DNA from 4 places in the Comamonas sp. A23 genome. Region 2 is predicted to be linked to each of the others. Evidence: predicted binding sites of a transcription regulator. Region 2 holds the regulator's gene; each other region holds the start of a gene.
The links. Region 2 encodes LexA, which represses DNA repair genes until DNA is damaged. Its sites were predicted from a motif close to ACTGTATNNNNATACAGT; they were not measured.
Positions count from the first base shown of each region.

Region 1 (4,160 bases), on a different contig from region 2:
CCCGTGCCAGTGCCAGCAGCTGGTTGACAGTATGGGTGGCACGCATGCTTGAGCGGCCGATCTGCGCCAGCGAGCGCTTCAGGTCTTCGGTATTCGTGCCCTCGCGCTGGGCCAGGTCGGCCTGCATGCGCAGGCCCGCCAGCGGGGTCTTGAGCTGGTGGGCGGCGTCGGCCAGAAAACGTTTTTGCGTGGCGATGGAGTCATGCAGGCGCTGCAGCAGATCGTTGACCGAATCGACCAGCGGCACCACCTCCAGCGGCACATCCTTGTGGTTGATGGGCGAGAGATCCTCGGGCTTGCGCGCGCGGATGCGCTCCTCCAGCCGGTGCAGCGGCTTGATGCCGCGCGCCAGCGCCAGCCAGACCAGCAGGGCGGCCAGCGGCAGGATGACAAACTGCGGCAGCATCACGCCCTTGATGATTTCCGTGGCCAGCACGCTGCGCTTTTCGCGTGTTTCCGCGACCTGCACCAGGGCGTTGGGCTCGCCGGGCAGCGGCATGCGCACCCAGATATAGGCCACGCGCAGGTCAATGCCCTTGTATTCCTCATCGCGCAGCAGCACCGAGCCGGTGGGCGTGTCCTCGTCGACGGAGGGCGGGCGCGGCAGGTCGCGCTCGCCGGCCAGATATTCGCCCCTGGTGCCGCTGACCTGGAAGAACACCGTGTCCGATTCATCGGCGCGCAGGATCTCGCTGGCCGACTGCGGCAGATTGAACTGCACCTTGCCGCGCTGCACGATGACCAGCTGAGCCAGGGCCTGGGCGTTGTACTCCAGCGCGCGATCGAAGGGCTTGTTGGCCAGGCCCTGGGCCACCAGCCAGGTCAGTGCCAGGCTCACGGGCCAGAGCAGCAGCAGCGGCGTGAGCATCCAGTCGAGGATCTCGCCGAAGAGGGATCGCTGCTCACGCTGAAAAATTTTCATGCTTGTAAAACTGGCGTATTCCAACTCAGGGATGGCCAGCAAGGGCCGCCCCGCAGCAAAGGCCATCGTCCCCCTCGGGGGAAGCGGCGGGGCCGCCTAGGCGCAGCCGCTCAGGGGGGTGCTATCTTTTCCAGGCAGTAACCGAGGCCGCGCACGGTGGCGATGCGGATCGGGCCTTTCTCGATTTTCTTGCGCAGCCGGTGGATATAGACCTCGATGGCATTGTTGCTCACCTCCTCGCCCCATTCGCACAGGCGCTCCACCAGTTGGTCCTTGCTGACCAGGCGGCCTGCGCGCTGCAGCAGCACCTCCAGCAGGCCCAGCTCGCGCGCCGACAGCTCCACCATCTTGCCGTCGATGGTGGCGACCCGGCCGGTCTGGTCATAGACCAGCGGGCCATGCTTGATGGTGGAGCTGGCGCCGCCCATGCCGCGACGCGTGAGGGCGCGCACGCGCGCTTCCAGCTCGGACAGCGCAAACGGCTTGGCCATGTAGTCGTCGGCACCATAGTCCAGGCCCTGTACGCGCTCTTCGATCGAATCGGCGGCCGTGAGAATCAGCACCGGCAGCGCATCGCCGCGCCCGCGCAGGCGCTTGAGCACTTCCAGGCCGTGCACCTTTGGCAGGCCCAGATCGAGAATCAGCAAATCGAATTCGCTGCTGGTCAGCAAGGCGGTATCGGCCTCGCTGCCGTTGGCCACATGGCTGACGACGGCGCCCGAGCTGCGCAGCGTGCGCAGCAGGCCATCCGCCAGCACCTGGTCGTCTTCGGCAATCAGTATGCGCATGTGTGTCTCCTGCTTGTTATGTGTGCCTGTTTGCACTTTTGCTGCCATTGTAGGGATGGCTCATGGCCGTTCGGGGCAATTCTCGACAGCCGCTCATAGGCGTCAAGAAGGCGTCAATACAGAATCTCAGTAGCCTTCGGCATAGGCTTCCAGGCCCAGCGCGACCACGGTGGCCACATCCGCACCCACGGCTTCGCGAAATTCGGCTTCGGCCTGGCTTACGGCGTCGTGAAAAGCCTGCAGCCAGGCCAGACCCGCATCGGTGAAGCGCACGCGCCTGGCGCGCGCATCATGTGGGTCGGCCTCGCGCGTGACCAGGCCCCAGGCTTCGCACTGCGCCACCAGATCGGCCATGGCCTGTTTGGTCATGCCGGCCTTGTCGGCCAGATCGGTGAGCCGGTCGCCAGCCAGCGACAGATGGCGCGTGATGTGGATATGGGCCGCTCCTACCTTGTTGCGCGCCGCCAGATTGGATAGCGCCAGCGGCACCTCCACCGCACGCGCCATGAGCTGCAGCACGCGCGCATCGAAGCGGCGCATGGCATGGCCCAGCAAACGGCCCAGATGGGTCTGGCGCCAGGCATCGGCGGGCGGGGTGACGGGGGCGATTTCTGACATGGATAAATAGTAAGGCAAACTGACTAAATATTTAAATAAATCTGCAGTATCCGCATCTAAACTACTGTTCAAGCATCCAGCCTGAATGCAAAAACAGGACTGGCCACAGACAGTCATTCACCTACTTCGGAGCCTGATATGAACGCCATCGCCAAGACCAACGACGCCAACAGCGAAAAAGCCAAAGCCCTGGCTGCAGCCCTGGCCCAGATCGAAAAGCAGTTCGGCAAGGGCACCATCATGAAGCTCGGTGAAGGTGAAGCCATCGAAGACATTCAGGTCGTTTCCACCGGCTCCCTGGGTCTGGACATCGCGCTGGGCGTAGGTGGTCTGCCCCGCGGCCGCGTGATCGAAATCTACGGTCCCGAATCCTCGGGCAAGACCACGCTGACGCTGCAGGTCATTGCCGAGATGCAAAAGCAGGGCGGCACCTGCGCCTTTATCGACGCCGAACATGCGCTGGACACCAGCTATGCCCAGAAGCTGGGCGTGAACCTCAGCGACGTGCTGATCAGCCAGCCCGACACCGGTGAGCAGGCTCTGGAAATCTGCGACAGTCTGGTGCGTTCGGGTGCCGTGGACCTGATCGTCATCGACTCGGTGGCCGCATTGACGCCCAAGGCTGAAATCGAAGGCGAGATGGGCGATGCCCTGCCCGGTCTGCAGGCCCGTCTGATGAGCCAGGCCCTGCGCAAGCTGACGGCCACCATCAAGAAGACCAACTGCATGGTCATCTTCATCAACCAGATCCGCATGAAGATCGGCGTGATGTTCGGCTCGCCCGAGACCACCACCGGTGGCAATGCGCTGAAGTTCTATGCCTCCGTGCGTCTGGATATCCGCCGCACCGGCACCATCAAGAAGGGCGACGAGGCCATCGGCAACGAAACCAAGGTCAAGGTCGTGAAGAACAAGGTCTCGCCCCCCTTCAAGACGGCAGAGTTCGACATTCTGTTTGGCGAAGGCATCAGCCGCGAAGGCGAGATTCTGGACATGGGCGTGAACGCCAAGATTCTGGAAAAGAGCGGTGCCTGGTATGCCTACAACGGCGAAAAAATCGGCCAGGGCCGCGACAACTCGCGTGAATTCCTGCGCGAGAACCCTGCGCTGGCCATCGAAATCGAAAACAAGGTCCGCGAGAGCCTGGGCATCAAGCTGCTGCCCGTGGACGGTGCAGCGACTGCCGAAGCCAAGCCTGCCAAGGGCGGCAAGGGCAAGGTGGACAAGGACGGAGTGATTGAAGGCTGATTCTTCCCGCTGAGGCGCCATGCGCCTTTCGCGAAAGGGGACGACATCCTCGCTGCGGTGCGGCCCTTGCTTGATGTCCCTGGCTTGGTGAACGCCAGTGTTTGAGTGCGGGCCTCATTGCTTAAAAGGTTTGCCATCTTTGCGCAGGTTCGTCCTGCGCCTTTTTGTTTCTGGAGATGCGTCGTGAGCTTTGCCAAGCTTTCACTCAAAGGCCGCGCCCTCAAGCTGCTGGCGCAGCGCGAGCATTCGCGGCTGGAGCTGCAGCGCAAGCTGGCCGCCCATGTGGAGGAGGGCGACGATCTGAATGCCGTGCTCGACGAGCTGGAGCAGCGGGGCTTCATCAGCGTGGAGCGCGTGGTCGAGTCTGTCCTGCGCAGCAAGGCCGGCCGTTATGGCGCAGCGCGTCTGGTGCATGATCTGCGCAGCAAGGGGCTGGATGACGAGACCGTGCGCCAGGCGGGCGAGCAACTGCGCGGCAGTGAGCTGCAGCGTGCGCGCGAGCTGTGGCGCAAGCGTTTTGGCAGCGTGCCCGTCGACCTCAAGGAAAAGGCCAGGCAGCTGCGCTTTCTGGCTTCGCGCGGCTT
Region 1 is NZ_RSDT01000004.1:316,529-320,688, forward strand. It holds gene EIC84_RS12730 (sensor histidine kinase) at 1-922, opposite strand, end outside; gene EIC84_RS12735 (response regulator transcription factor) at 1,033-1,710, opposite strand; gene EIC84_RS12740 (MarR family winged helix-turn-helix transcriptional regulator) at 1,837-2,328, opposite strand; gene recA (recombinase RecA) at 2,467-3,576, shown strand; gene recX (recombination regulator RecX) at 3,760-4,160, shown strand, end outside.
Region 1: recA (recombinase RecA) is a predicted target of LexA. The motif match lies at 2,392-2,409, and genes of this name have one in related genera.

Region 2 (4,160 bases):
GGGCCGGTGTACCAGCACCGGGACATGGCTGTGCGTCAGGACGCGCTGGGTTTCGCTGCCCAGCAAAATTCCGCCTATGCCTTTGCGACCGTGTGAGGCCATGCAAATCAGATCGCACTGCAATTCCTGCGCCTGGTGAACAATGGCTTGGTAAACAGAGGCGTGGGTGACTCGCACAAAGTTGCAGGGTACGCCTTCAGGTCTGGCAATCTGGTCAACGAACTGCAAAGCCGCATCTGCATCGCTGTTGGCACTTCGCTCGAACTCTGTGCTGTTGTAAGTCAGCAGTGCGTCTGCGCCGTAGATGATGGCGCGGTAATCGGGCATGACATAAAGGCCGGTCACCTTGGCGCCTTGTTCACGCGCAAGCAGAACGCCAGCACGCACGGCAGCCTCTGACAGTTTGGTGCCATCGGTGGGAATGAGCAGGTGCTTGAACATGTTCAGCCTCCTGATGCCGGAAGATGTGCCTGAGAATCAATTTATTCCAATATTTCGAGCTGCGCAATGCCTAGTTCTTGAATGCAGCAGAGTTGTAGACAGGAGGTAAGACTCTGTAACGGGGTCGATCGCGTCGAGTTGTCTCATTCCTCGGGCGAAGGAGGAACGCGATTGAGGATTTCGCCAGTGGCCTCTATCTCGAACTGCTGTGGATTGAGCCAGTTGACCTCCTGATGATCGGCAGTTTCAAAGTAAATGGCAGACGGTCGTATGGAGACGCCATGCGGCATGTCGACCTCATCAAAACTCTGATAGACCAGAATCAGGCGCAGGTCTCCATTGGCGTCTTTGGCCTGTATGTGCTGCAAGAGCTTGCGGTAGGCACTCATAAGACGCCCTCATTGACATGTGTATATGAATGTTTCCACTGTCGAAGAGGTGCTGCAATACCCTGATCCGGGTATCCGTTCTGACGCATATTCGCGCCTGACAAGGAGTTTAGAAGGCTGCGAGGCTTGTGCGAAATGCGTTCCGGCGGACAGGCACAGGCAGAACATCAGCAAATAATTTACATGGCGATCCAGATCGTTCGGCGCCAATACGGAGGGCCTGCTCTGGCGACATCGAGTTTTTGCCTATGCACTGCTGGCAGAGTTGTCTGGCGCCATATCTGCCGGCCGATGGGCCAAGAGCGTTGATGTGGCTTCCTGTTGGATGCAATGGAAGCTTTGTTGCATCGCCTGCAGGCCTATCGCGGGTCGGGCTCGGAGCTGCACGAGTGCAAGCAGTCAAACCTCACTGAGCTTTCAGACTTGCGGGGCTGCTTGCTCATGGAGTGCCATAGGCTCCAGCGCGGCACAGACATCGGCCATGCGTCCGCAGATCAGCAGGCATTCGGGCTGACTGCGCGGCTCACGCTGCACGATCTTGAGAAGTCGTGGAGAAGCTGCTTGCCTAGACTCGTCGGTTATTGGCGATTGCAGCTCTGGTGTCGCTGCAAAGGCCTGAGGACAAAGCGTATTGCTGCCTAGACGAATGCGGCCGCGGTTGGCGCGCATGACAGGAATGCTGATCTGCTTCGCCTTTGGGCGATTGGTAGTGAAGGATACAGGTTCTGCAGCGGCTTCGCTTGCATCATCAGAGCAGAAGTTCGGGTTGAGCGACAGCGTGGCAGGCTGCCCTTTAAGGGTCAGGCGTGTCAAAGCCTGCAGTGATGTGGCGAATCCCATTTGGCAACTCCTCTTGATGACCTTGCGGCATGGATAAGGGCAGGATTGCGTTTTTCAGGCAAAGCTCCGCCCAGGGCGAAGCTCAACGGCTGCGCGCCTACCACCTGGGCTTGAGAGGGAAAGAGGCCCGGTGCCTCCGCTGCATAGGCGGAGGGACGCCGTCTGCCCGTTACATGAACATGCTGTTGCGGATAAGGCCTACGGCCAGGCCTTCGATGGCGAATGGCTCTTCAGGATCGACGTGAATGATCTTGTAGTCGGGGTTCTCGGGCAGCAGCTCGATGCCTTGAGGTGTGCGCTTGAAGCGTTTGACGGTCACGTCGTCACCGAGGCGGGCCACCACAATCTGGCCGTTGCGCGCTTCATGCGTAGCCTGTACCGCCAACAGGTCGCCGTCCATGATGCCCGCGTCACGCATGGACATTCCGCGGACCTTGAGCAGGTAATCGGGCTTGGCGGCAAACAGGCTGGGCTCGACCGAATAGCTCTGATCGATATGTTCCTGGGCCAGAATAGGCGAGCCGGCAGCGACGCGGCCGACCAGGGGAAGCACCAGCGGGGCCAGGGCTGTGAGCGGCAGCGCAAAGCTGGCACCGCGTGCAGCATTGATGGTGCGCACGGTATCGGCGCGCAGGCGAATGCCGCGCGATGTGCCGCTGACCAGATCTATGACGCCCTTGCGGGCCAGTGCCTGCAAATGCTCTTCTGCAGCATTGGCCGACTTGAAGCCAAAGGTGCTGGCAATCTCGGCCCGGGTAGGGGGCGCACCCGTGCGAGCGATGCTGGACTGGATGAGGTCCAGAATCTGCTGCTGGCGGGGAGTGAGCTTGGGGTGGTCCATGGGCATTCCTTGATCGATCGATGATGAATACTGTGTGTTCATCCAGTACCTGTATTTTTAATCAGTTTGAAGAGGACTGCAAGTGGAACGTGACAAAAATATCGTCATTCTGGGCACCGGTGGCACGATTGCCGGTGTCGCCGAGCAGGCGGGCACCAGTGTGGGCTACCGTGCGGCCCAACTGGGCGTGGCTCAGCTGCTGCAGGCCGTGCCGGACCTGGAGCGCGTTGCTTCTGCATCGCTGCAGGTGGAGCAGCTGGCGCAGCTGGACAGCAAGGATATGGATCACGCGACCTGGCATGCACTCGCGCTGCGATGTGCCGAGCTGCTCGCTCGTGATGACGTGAGCGGCATCGTGATCACCCATGGCACCGACACGCTGGAGGAAACCGCCTGGTTTCTGCAATGTGTTCTGCACCCGGCAAAGCCCGTGGTGCTGACCTGCGCCATGCGCCCGGCCACAGCCATTTCGGCTGACGGCCCCGGCAATCTGCGCGATGCCGTGGCCTGTGCGGCCGACATGCAGGCTGCTGGCCGCGGTGTGCTTGCCGTGGTGGCGGGCCGGGTGTTCAGTGCACGCCAGGTGCGCAAGGTGCATCCTTATCGTGTGGATGCCTTCGATGGCAGTGGTGCCGGCCCGCAGGGCTGGGTGGAAGAGGGGCGGCTGCGCTGGGCAACAGGCGGGCTGCCGGTCGTTGCGGCCAGCTCCACTGCAATCGCTTTACCGCCCGCAGATCACTGGCCCCTGGTGGAGCTGCTGCACAGTCATGCGGGCTGCAACAGTGCCGTAGCTCTGGCGGTGATGCAGGCCTGGTATGCGGCAGGCGTGCGTGCCGTGGTGGTGGTGGGCACGGGCAATGGCACGGTCCATCAGGCATTGGGGTCAGCCCTGGACTGGGCGCAGGCGCAGGGCATGGCTTTGCGCATCACGACCCGGTGCGAGGAGGGGCAGGTGGTGCAGGCCGAGGGAGCGGGGGATGGCCGTGTGAGCAGCCTGCCGGCGGCCAAGGCCAGAATCAGCCTGATGCTGGAGCTGATGGGCTGGCCTCACGCATTGGATTGATGCTCTTGTTATGAGAGCTGCTAGCCCTCATTGATAAAGAGTATTTATGGTGTTTTGCTCTGAAATCCAATGAATGTAGGCGCGGGAAGCTATGAATATTGATGGCTCCAGCGCCATCCCTGGTACAGCTTTTCCGCACCGGACTGATGTCGGCCGGAAGGCCGGGAGCGCGAGCTTCAAAAACAAAAAAGGCCGGTGAAGACTCCGGCCTTTTTTGCCCAGAGATGCCTGGCCGCGAAAGTCGGCAAGGCTCCATGAGCGAGTGATCAGGGCGATCAGGAAGCCAGAGCGGCCAGAGCGCGTTCGGTGATTTCTTCCACGCTGCCTGTGCCGCTGATGGCGCGGTACTTGGGGGCCGCTGCTGCATCGGCCTTGGCCCAGTTGCTGTAGTAGTCCACCAGAGGACGTGTCTGGCTGCTGTAGACGTCCAGGCGCTTCTTGACGGTTTCTTCCTTGTCGTCTTCGCGCTGAACCAGGTCTTCACCGGTCACGTCGTCCTTGCCTTCCACCTTGGGAGGGTTGAACTTGACATGGTAGGTGCGGCCCGAGGCGGGGTGGCTGCGGCGGCCGCTCATGCGTTCGATGA
Region 2 is NZ_RSDT01000006.1:104,708-108,867, reverse strand. It holds gene EIC84_RS14955 (universal stress protein) at 1-441, opposite strand, end outside; gene EIC84_RS14950 (hypothetical protein) at 585-830, opposite strand; gene EIC84_RS26610 (hypothetical protein) at 1,248-1,499, opposite strand; gene lexA (transcriptional repressor LexA) at 1,840-2,511, opposite strand; gene EIC84_RS14935 (asparaginase) at 2,594-3,574, shown strand; gene adk (adenylate kinase) at 3,850-4,160, opposite strand, start outside.

Region 3 (4,160 bases), on a different contig from region 2:
CGGCAGGCAGACAGCTCAGCGGCTCTGCCGCCCAGGCAACCGTCTCCAGCGCCTGCAACTCCAGCATGTCCACGGGGGCGCGCCAGCGCTGCTGACCCAGGTGCTCACGCAACAGGCGCTGCAAATGCGCCATGCCCTGCGTGGGCTGGGCCGTGCGGATGACAAGCGCTTCCCAGGCCGGAAGCTCCTGGCCGTCGATACGACGCAGATCATGGTGCCAGCGCAATCGCAGCGCCAGCACCGCATGGTGACGGGCCTGCAACCAGGACTGCAGCGCGCGCAACAGCGGCTGCGCGGCATGGAGCACGGCATCGGCATGGTGAGCCGGATAACCCAGGTCGTGGCGCAGCAGGAATTGCTGGGGCAGTTGCAGCCACTCAAGCGGCTGGGGCCGCAGACCATAGGCCTCGTCGAGCGCACGCAAGGCCTTGGCTCCAATGCGGCGCGACAGTCCCGCGCGCGGCAGTGCGCGCACATCGCCCCAGCTACGGCAGCCCAGGCGCAGCAACACGGAGCTGTGCTGCTCCAGGGAGCTCAGCGTCCATAGCGGCAGCGCATCGGCATGCAGCGATGACTCGGACATGGACAGGGAAACAGGGATGGAGCCGCAAGGCCGGCCCTGCTGCAGCCGCAGCCGTGCCAAAGCCTGCCAGGCCGTGCCGCCTTGTCCGCGCAGCGGCTGCAATGCCCCATCCCCGCCCTCTGACTCATGGAAGCCGGCTTGGCGGGCTTGCGCAAAAGCATTGTCCAGCCGCGCCAGCAAGACCTCGGCTCCGCCCCAAAGACGCTGCACCATGCTGGTCTCCATGAGCAAGGCATCTTCGAGCAAGGCCACACGCGGCGAAAACTCCAGCGCCCACCAGCAGGCACTCTCGGGCGGCGGGCTTGACTCGCTCAGGCAGGCCAGAGGCCAGGCCATCCAGTGCTCTGCACTGCCCATCTCATGCCTCCGTCATCCAAGGCGAGGCCGTTGCAGGAGCGGCGGCTGTCATGCGTCCTTGCATGAGCATGGCAGCCTCCTCGCTCTGGCGCGCATGTCTTTGGGCCTGCGCCTGCAGCACGGGCTGCCAGGCCCACTGCGAAAGCGCGAGCTGTATGGGGCGCTCCAGCAAAGGTCCACGGCGCTTCAGTATCTGTATCCGCAAACCCGGCGCCTGCTGGGCAGCGGAGTCTGCCGTAACTCTCTCCAGTCTCAACCGCAATGCGACGGGGGAGCTGTGCGGCTCGGCCTGCAGCTCCTGCCATAACCACAGAGGCCGGCCCTGCGAAGCGGCGGCCAGCTGCAAGCGGCGCAGCGTGGACGCGGGAAGTTCGGGCAACCAGGCCAGCACCGCCAGCACATCCCGGCAATGCAGAGCCTGCTCGCAGGCCCAGGCCAGATCCTGGGCACTGCGCCCCGGCTGCACCGCGCACAGTCGCTTCGCGTCAATACCGGCGGCCTGCAAGGCCGGGGCAAAAGGCAGATAGGGTGGCGCCACCAGCACCAGTTGCCCCATCCGCGAATCCCCGAGTGAAGCCGCATGCTGCCGGACACGGGCGGCCAGCGCGGGCAACAGCAAGGCCCACTCCGCATGACAGTGCGCAGGTTGCTGCAGCTCAATCAAGGCATTGCCGGGCCAGCCGCCGCCCGGCAGCTCGGCATCCAGCGCAGCATGGCCGCTGGGCCAGACCTGAGGGCCGGCGCCGGCCTGCCAGTCCGTGCCGCGCCAGACACCTGGAATCCGTATGGCGGACAAAGGCGGGCTGCCCGCAACGGGCAGACCCGGCCGCACGCCCTGCCCTGCACCTGTTTGCTGCCGGACAGACTCCGTCATGCCGGGCGGTGAGCCAGGATGGGCCAAGGATGTCAGGGGCTGGGTGTACATGCGAAAGCTCTTGAATACTGTACAAATATACAGTTATTCAAGTTTCCGCGCAAAACAAGGCCTTAATATCGGCAGCAGATACGGTCGACTCTTGTAGATTGGACGTCGTGCGCTATCAAAAATACTTCTTCAGGATGGCGCAAGCAGACGCAGCAAAGCACGCCGCGCTGCGACGTGATGCACAGAGTTTTGAAGAAATACCGGTTTAGCGCCTGTCAATCAAGCGCCTGCAGCTATCAAACTTGAGGCCGGCCGTCCCGGGCGGAACTCGTGGTCGATGCCTTCAATTCAGCGACTGCCTGTCGGCATTCATGGCCGAGCTGCGGCCGGCCTGCGGCATCAGCTGAGCGCAGGCCTCGCACCATTCGGCCACGGCGACTTCCAGCGTGGAGCCGCCCTGCCCCAGCGTGGGCCAGCGGCGCAGGCAGTCGTTCATGATGGCCTGCAACAGCCACAGGGCCTCACGGTTGACCAGGGCCAGCTCACTCATGCCCAGGGCGTCATCCTTGAAATAGCTCAGCACATCCAGCTGCTGACTGGGGTGGGAGCCCGCTTCGGCCAGCTGCTTCTGCAGTTGTGCAAGATTAGTCTCCACAAGCACCGCCGCCTGCGCATCAGGCATTTGCTGCCAATGCTCGGGAAACTCGCGCCTGAGCTCGCTCCATTTGCGCAGCGCGGCCTCCAGCGCCGCGATGCTGTGCGAGAACTCGGCCTGCAGCGGCGCCAGCGGCTTGCCGGGACTGATTTCGTCGTAGAGCAGCGGCAAAATCAGGTGCACCAGATCGGCCGGATAGCTCTTGTGGTTCATGCGCAGCATGAGCGACAGGCGCTGGCCAGGCATATCCGTGAATTTCTCGAAGAAGGCCGAGACCACCTCGGCCAGCAGCAGCACCTGCCCCATGGGCGAAATGGCGTTGCCCTTGATGCCGCGCGGATAGCCGGAGCCATCCATGCGTTCATGGTGCTCAAGCACGGCGATTTCCACGGCGCGCGAATACAGTTCGGTGCTGCGCACCACCAGCATGGCCGTGACGGAATGCGCGACCAAATGCTTGCGTTCCTCGCCGCTCAAGCGGTGGTCCGGGTCGGTCCAGACCGGGTCCATATAGAGCATGCCTACATCGTGCAGCAGCGCGGCCGTGGCCAACGGCACGCATTCGCGCTCGGTCCAGCCGTTCTTGAGTGCCAGAAAGATCGCCACCAGCGTCATCTGCAGGCTGTGCTGGTAGAGGTCGGAGCGCTGCTCGCGCATGACGGTGAGCTTGAAGGCAATGGCCTGAGGCAGCAGCAAGCTCTTGAGCGGTGCCAGCAGACGCTCGACATCACCGATGGACGCCACCATGCGATGCAGCAGATCGACCTGCTCGCATTGCTGGCGCGCCAGAGCGACCAGGGATGCCACGTCGACCAGGTCGCCCGTGATCAGGTTGGCATCGATGGGGTCACGCAGCTTGTGCATGACCAGACGGTCATAGAGACGACTGTCAACACGTGTGCCTTTGTCCACCAATTTCATGCCCTTGTCGGTATAGATTGCATCGCCTGTCATGACCTCCGTATGCTCGGCCATATCGGTGACTGCGCGCAAAAAATGTACATCGGTCTCGTGCCCCTGCGCACCAGCGTTCTCACTCATCAAAGCGCTCTTTTTCTGTCTGCTCAATCAAACTCGATTGTTGCAGATTGCAATAATTTGTGGGCCACAATTAAAGCAAAAACAGCTTACATCGCTTGTTCTATCAACTCCGGTAGCTATTAATTCTGCTGATTCCGCAGAAAAAGCATAAAAAAGAACCGCCGCAGCGGTTCTTGCCCGGGAGCGCAGCGCCGCTTATTTCAGCAGCGTCACACCGGTCTTGGACTGGATCTCGTCAAAGCTCACGCCCTCGGCCAGCTCCACCAGCTTCAGGCCCTCGGGTGTCACGTCCATCACACCCAGATCGGTGATGATGCGATCCACCACGCCCAGACCCGTCAGCGGCAGGGTGCAGCTGGGCAGAATCTTCAGGTCGGTCGTGCCGTCCTTTTTCTTGGCCACATGTTCCATGAGCACGATGACGCGCTTGACGCCCGCCACCAGGTCCATGGCTCCGCCCATGCCCTTGACCATCTTGCCGGGAATCATCCAGTTGGCCAGATCGCCTTTTTCGGACACCTGCATGGCGCCCAGAATGGACAGATTGATCTTGCCGCCGCGAATCATGGCAAATGACTGATCAGAGCCGAAAATGGCCGAACCGGGAAGCGTGGTCACGGTCTGCTTGCCGGCGTTGATCAGATCGGCGTCGACCTGGT
Region 3 is NZ_RSDT01000001.1:785,213-789,372, reverse strand. It holds gene EIC84_RS03680 (hypothetical protein) at 1-940, opposite strand, end outside; gene imuA (translesion DNA synthesis-associated protein ImuA) at 942-1,865, opposite strand; gene EIC84_RS03670 (HD-GYP domain-containing protein) at 2,149-3,501, opposite strand; gene EIC84_RS03665 (3-oxoacid CoA-transferase subunit B) at 3,697-4,160, opposite strand, start outside.
Region 3: imuA (translesion DNA synthesis-associated protein ImuA) is a predicted target of LexA. The motif match lies at 1,882-1,899, and genes of this name have one in related genera.

Region 4 (4,160 bases), on a different contig from region 2:
CTCGGCCGCTTTCTGCAGATGCGGCCTCACGCTCTTGTAGCGCGGCGAGACCTCGAAAAAGCTCTGCATGCGCGTGCGGGCGCTGAGCCCCTCGGCCGCCGAATCCGGCTTGAGCTGTAGACCCGGCTGGCTGCTGTCGTAGAGCTCGCCCTTGAAGAACAGCTTGTAGCGTTCGTCCAGCGCCTCGGCCGCAAAGTGCGTGACCCCAAATTCGTCGACATAGGCCCAGAGATCGGCATGCGCCGCCGGCGCCAGGGCCAGCCAGCCCAAGCCCGCCAGCAGGGCAGCCGCCACTGCACGTCGCAAACGCACAGACGCGAACCCGCCGCGCGCAGGCGGCTGGCTGGGTGAGGCATCGAACATGGGCTTGTGCATGGCTGGCTCCATCGACCGCTGGTGAGCGCTAGTGCAGACGTTGGCAACGCCCGCCTAGATATCGACCTCCACGGCATCGCCATGCAGCTCCATCAGCTCGCGGCGGGCGGCGGCTTCGCCCTTGCCCATGAGCTTGGTGACCACGGCCTCCGACTGTGCAAAGTCCAGATTCATGAACTGCACCGGCAGCAGACGACGCGTATCGGGGTTCAGCGTGGTTTCCCACAGCTGTTCGGCATTCATCTCGCCCAGGCCCTTGAAACGGCTGACCTGGCATTTCTCGCGCGGCACGCCGTCCTTGGCGCATTTTTCGATGATGGCATCGAGCTCGCCCGCATCGAGCGCATAGACCTTGATGGCGGGCTTTTTGCCGCGCGCCGGCACGTCCACCCGGAACAGCGGCGGCAGCGCCACATGGATGTGGCCGGCTTCGATGAGCTTGGGGAAATGCTTGAAGAACAGCGTCAGCAGCAGCACCTGGATGTGCGAGCCGTCCACGTCCGCATCCGAGAGAATGCAGATCTTGCCGTAGCGCAGGCCGGACAGGTCTGGCTCGTCATTGGGGCCATGCGGGTCCACGCCGATCGCCACCGAGATATCGTGGATTTCGTTGTTGGCGAACAGCCGGTCGCGGTCCACCTCCCAGGTGTTGAGCACCTTGCCGCGCAGCGGCAGGATGGCCTGGGTTTCCTTGTCGCGGCCCATCTTGGCGCTGCCGCCGGCAGAGTCGCCCTCGACCAGAAACACCTCGTTGACGGCTATATCCTTGCTCTCGCAATCGGTCAGCTTGCCGGGCAGCACGGCCACGCCGCTGCCCTTGCGCTTTTCCACCTTCTGGCCGGCCTTCTGGCGCGTCTGGGCGGCCTTGATGGCGATCTCGGCCAGCTTCTTGCCCCAGTCCACATGCTCGTTGAGCCACAGCTCCAGCGCCGGGCGCACAAAGCCCGAGACCAGACGCACGGCATCGCGCGAGTTCAGGCGCTCCTTGATCTGGCCCTGGAACTGCGGATCGAGCACCTTGGCATTGAGCACATAGCTGGCGCGCGCAAACACGTCGTCGGGCATGAGCTTGACGCCCTTGGGCAGCAGCGAGTGCATGTCGATGAAGGCCTTGACGGCCTGGAAAAGGCCGTCGCGCAGGCCGCTGTCATGCGTGCCGCCAGCGGTGGTGGGAATCAGGTTGACATAGCTTTCGCGCAGCGGCGCACCGTCTTCGGTGAAGGCCACGCACCAGGCCGCGCCCTCGCCTTCGGCAAAGCTGTCGTTGTTCTTGTCGGCAAAGCCCTCGCCTTCGAACAGGGGGATGACGGGCTCGCCATGCAGGCTCTGCGCCAGATAGTCGCGCAGACCGCCCTTGAACTGCCAGCTCTGGGTGTCACGCGATTTTTCGTTGATCAGCGAAACGGCCACGCCAGGCATGAGCACGGCCTTGCTGCGCAGCAGATGCACCAGCTCGCCCATGGGCAGGGCCGAGGATTCGAAGTATTTGGCATCGGGCCAGGCACGTACCGTCGTGCCCTGCTTGCGCTCGCCAGCCTGCAAAGGGCGCACCTTGAGCGGCTCGATCACATCGCCGCCCGAGAACACCAGCGTGGCCACCTGGCCGTCGCGGTGCACCTGCACCTCCAGACGTGTGGCCAGCGCATTCGTCACCGAGACGCCCACGCCGTGCAGACCGCCCGAGAAGCTGTAGGCGCCGCCATTGCCCTTGTCGAACTTGCCGCCCGCGTGCAAGCGCGTGAAGACCAGCTCCACCACGGGCGCCTTTTCCTCGGGGTGCAGACCGAAGGGAATGCCGCGCCCGTCGTCCTCCACGCTGTAGGAGCCGTCGGCGTGCATGGTGAATTTGATTTTCTTGCCGTAGCCGGCAAGCGCCTCGTCGGCCGCGTTGTCGATCACCTCCTGCAGGATGTGCAGGGGGTTGTCGGTGCGCGTATACATGCCAGGACGCTGTTTGACAGGCTCCAGACCCTTGAGAACGCGGATCGAGCCTTCGGAATATTCGTTGGACGGTTTGACTGCCATGGGGGCGGATTGTAGTAGCCTCTCCGAGTGAGAGCTGGATAAATTCACAGTTGTTTACTCCCAATACTCTTGCACAAAGCCCGAACATCTGTCTTGGCAACGTGTTTTTACCGGGTCTTCATCGCTGCGGACACTCTGAAAACAATAGCATTTACCGCTTGCCATTCATGCGTTATGGATAGTTTCAAATCGATATCCATTACGCAGATTGCGCAAAGCGCTCACTTTTTATTTTTTTCTGCCCGGCTGCGGCTCCCGCGCCGCAGCTTGCCGGTCACGCATTCTGGCAGGGCAGCCTGCCACGCATGTGACGGCCTGTGCAGGCGCAAAACAGCTTGTTTCGTTAAAGTGGCAAGTTGACCGCACCCCAAGCCTTTTTTCGCACACACGGCATGACTACAAAGACAACTCAAGCCCCCATGTCCATGGCGCAGATTCTTCTGTGCGGTGGCGCCATCGTCACGCTCTCCATGGGCATACGCCACGGCTTCGGCCTGTGGCTGCAACCCATTACCCAGGAGATGGGCTGGACGCGCGAGAACTTCTCCCTGGCCATTGCCGTGCAGAACCTGTCCTGGGGCATCTTGGGCATCTTCGTCGGCATGCTGGCCGACCGCATCGGCGCCTTCAAGGTGCTGATCGGCGGCTCCATCCTCTATGCCCTGGGCCTGGCCGGCATGGCGCTGTCTCCCGATGCCACCGTGTTTTTGCTGACCGCCGGCGTGCTGATCGGCGCGGCCCAGGCCGGCACCACCTATGCCGTGATCTACGGCGTGCTGGGCCGCCAGATTCCGGTGGCGCGGCGCAGCTGGGCCATGGGCGTGGCCGCGGCGGCAGGCTCGTTCGGCCAGTTCTTCATGGTGCCCGTGGAGGGCAAGCTGATCGCGCAGTTCGGCTGGTCCAATGCCTTGTTGATACTGGCGCTGTTCGCGCTGCTGATCGCCGCCCTGGCCTTTGGCCTGCGCGAGCCGGGCTTTGGCGGCAGCACGCCCATCAAGCGCGAGCAGACCGTGGGCCAGGCGCTCAGGGAAGCCTGGACCTACCCCAGCTTTCTGCTGCTGATGGCGGGCTACTTTGTCTGCGGCTTCCAGGTCATGTTCATCGGGGTGCACATGCCCAGCTATCTGAAGGACTTCGGCATGGCGCCCCATGTGGCCAGCTATTCGCTGGCACTGGTCGGCCTGTTCAATATCTTCGGCACCTATCTGGCCGGCAATCTGGGCCAGAAGCTGCCCAAGCGCTACCTGCTGTCGGGCATCTACGGTCTGCGCTCGGTGGCCACCGTGGCCTTTTTGCTGGCACCGCTGTCGCCCTGGTCGGTCTATGCCTTCTGCGCCGCCATGGGCTTTCTGTGGCTGTCCACCGTGCCGCTGACCAATGCCACCATCGCCCAGATCTTCGGCGTGCAGCATCTGTCCATGCTGGGCGGCTTTGTCTTTTTCAGCCACCAGATCGGCAGCTTCCTGGGCGTATGGCTGGGCGGCTATCTCTACGATATCAACGGCAACTACGATATGGTCTGGTACATCTCGATTGCCCTGGGCATTTTTGCCGCCATCGTCAACCTGCCCGTGCGCGAGGCCGCCATTGTGCGCAGCTCGCCCAGCGCAGCCTGATACCGGAGACACCACCATGCCGCTCAAACTCTGGCAACGCATCTCTATCTGGTGTGCCGTGCTCGTGCTGCTGCTGGCGGTGTTTGCCCTGTATCTGCAACCGGAATTCATGCTCACACTCGCAGACCAGGTCTGGGCCTGCTT
Region 4 is NZ_RSDT01000002.1:51,753-55,912, forward strand. It holds gene EIC84_RS04670 (lytic transglycosylase domain-containing protein) at 1-375, opposite strand, end outside; gene EIC84_RS04675 (DNA topoisomerase IV subunit B) at 430-2,400, opposite strand; gene EIC84_RS04680 (MFS transporter) at 2,820-4,016, shown strand; gene EIC84_RS26530 (hypothetical protein) at 4,033-4,160, shown strand, end outside.
Region 4: EIC84_RS04675 (DNA topoisomerase IV subunit B) is a predicted target of LexA. The motif match lies at 2,434-2,451, and genes of this name have one in related genera.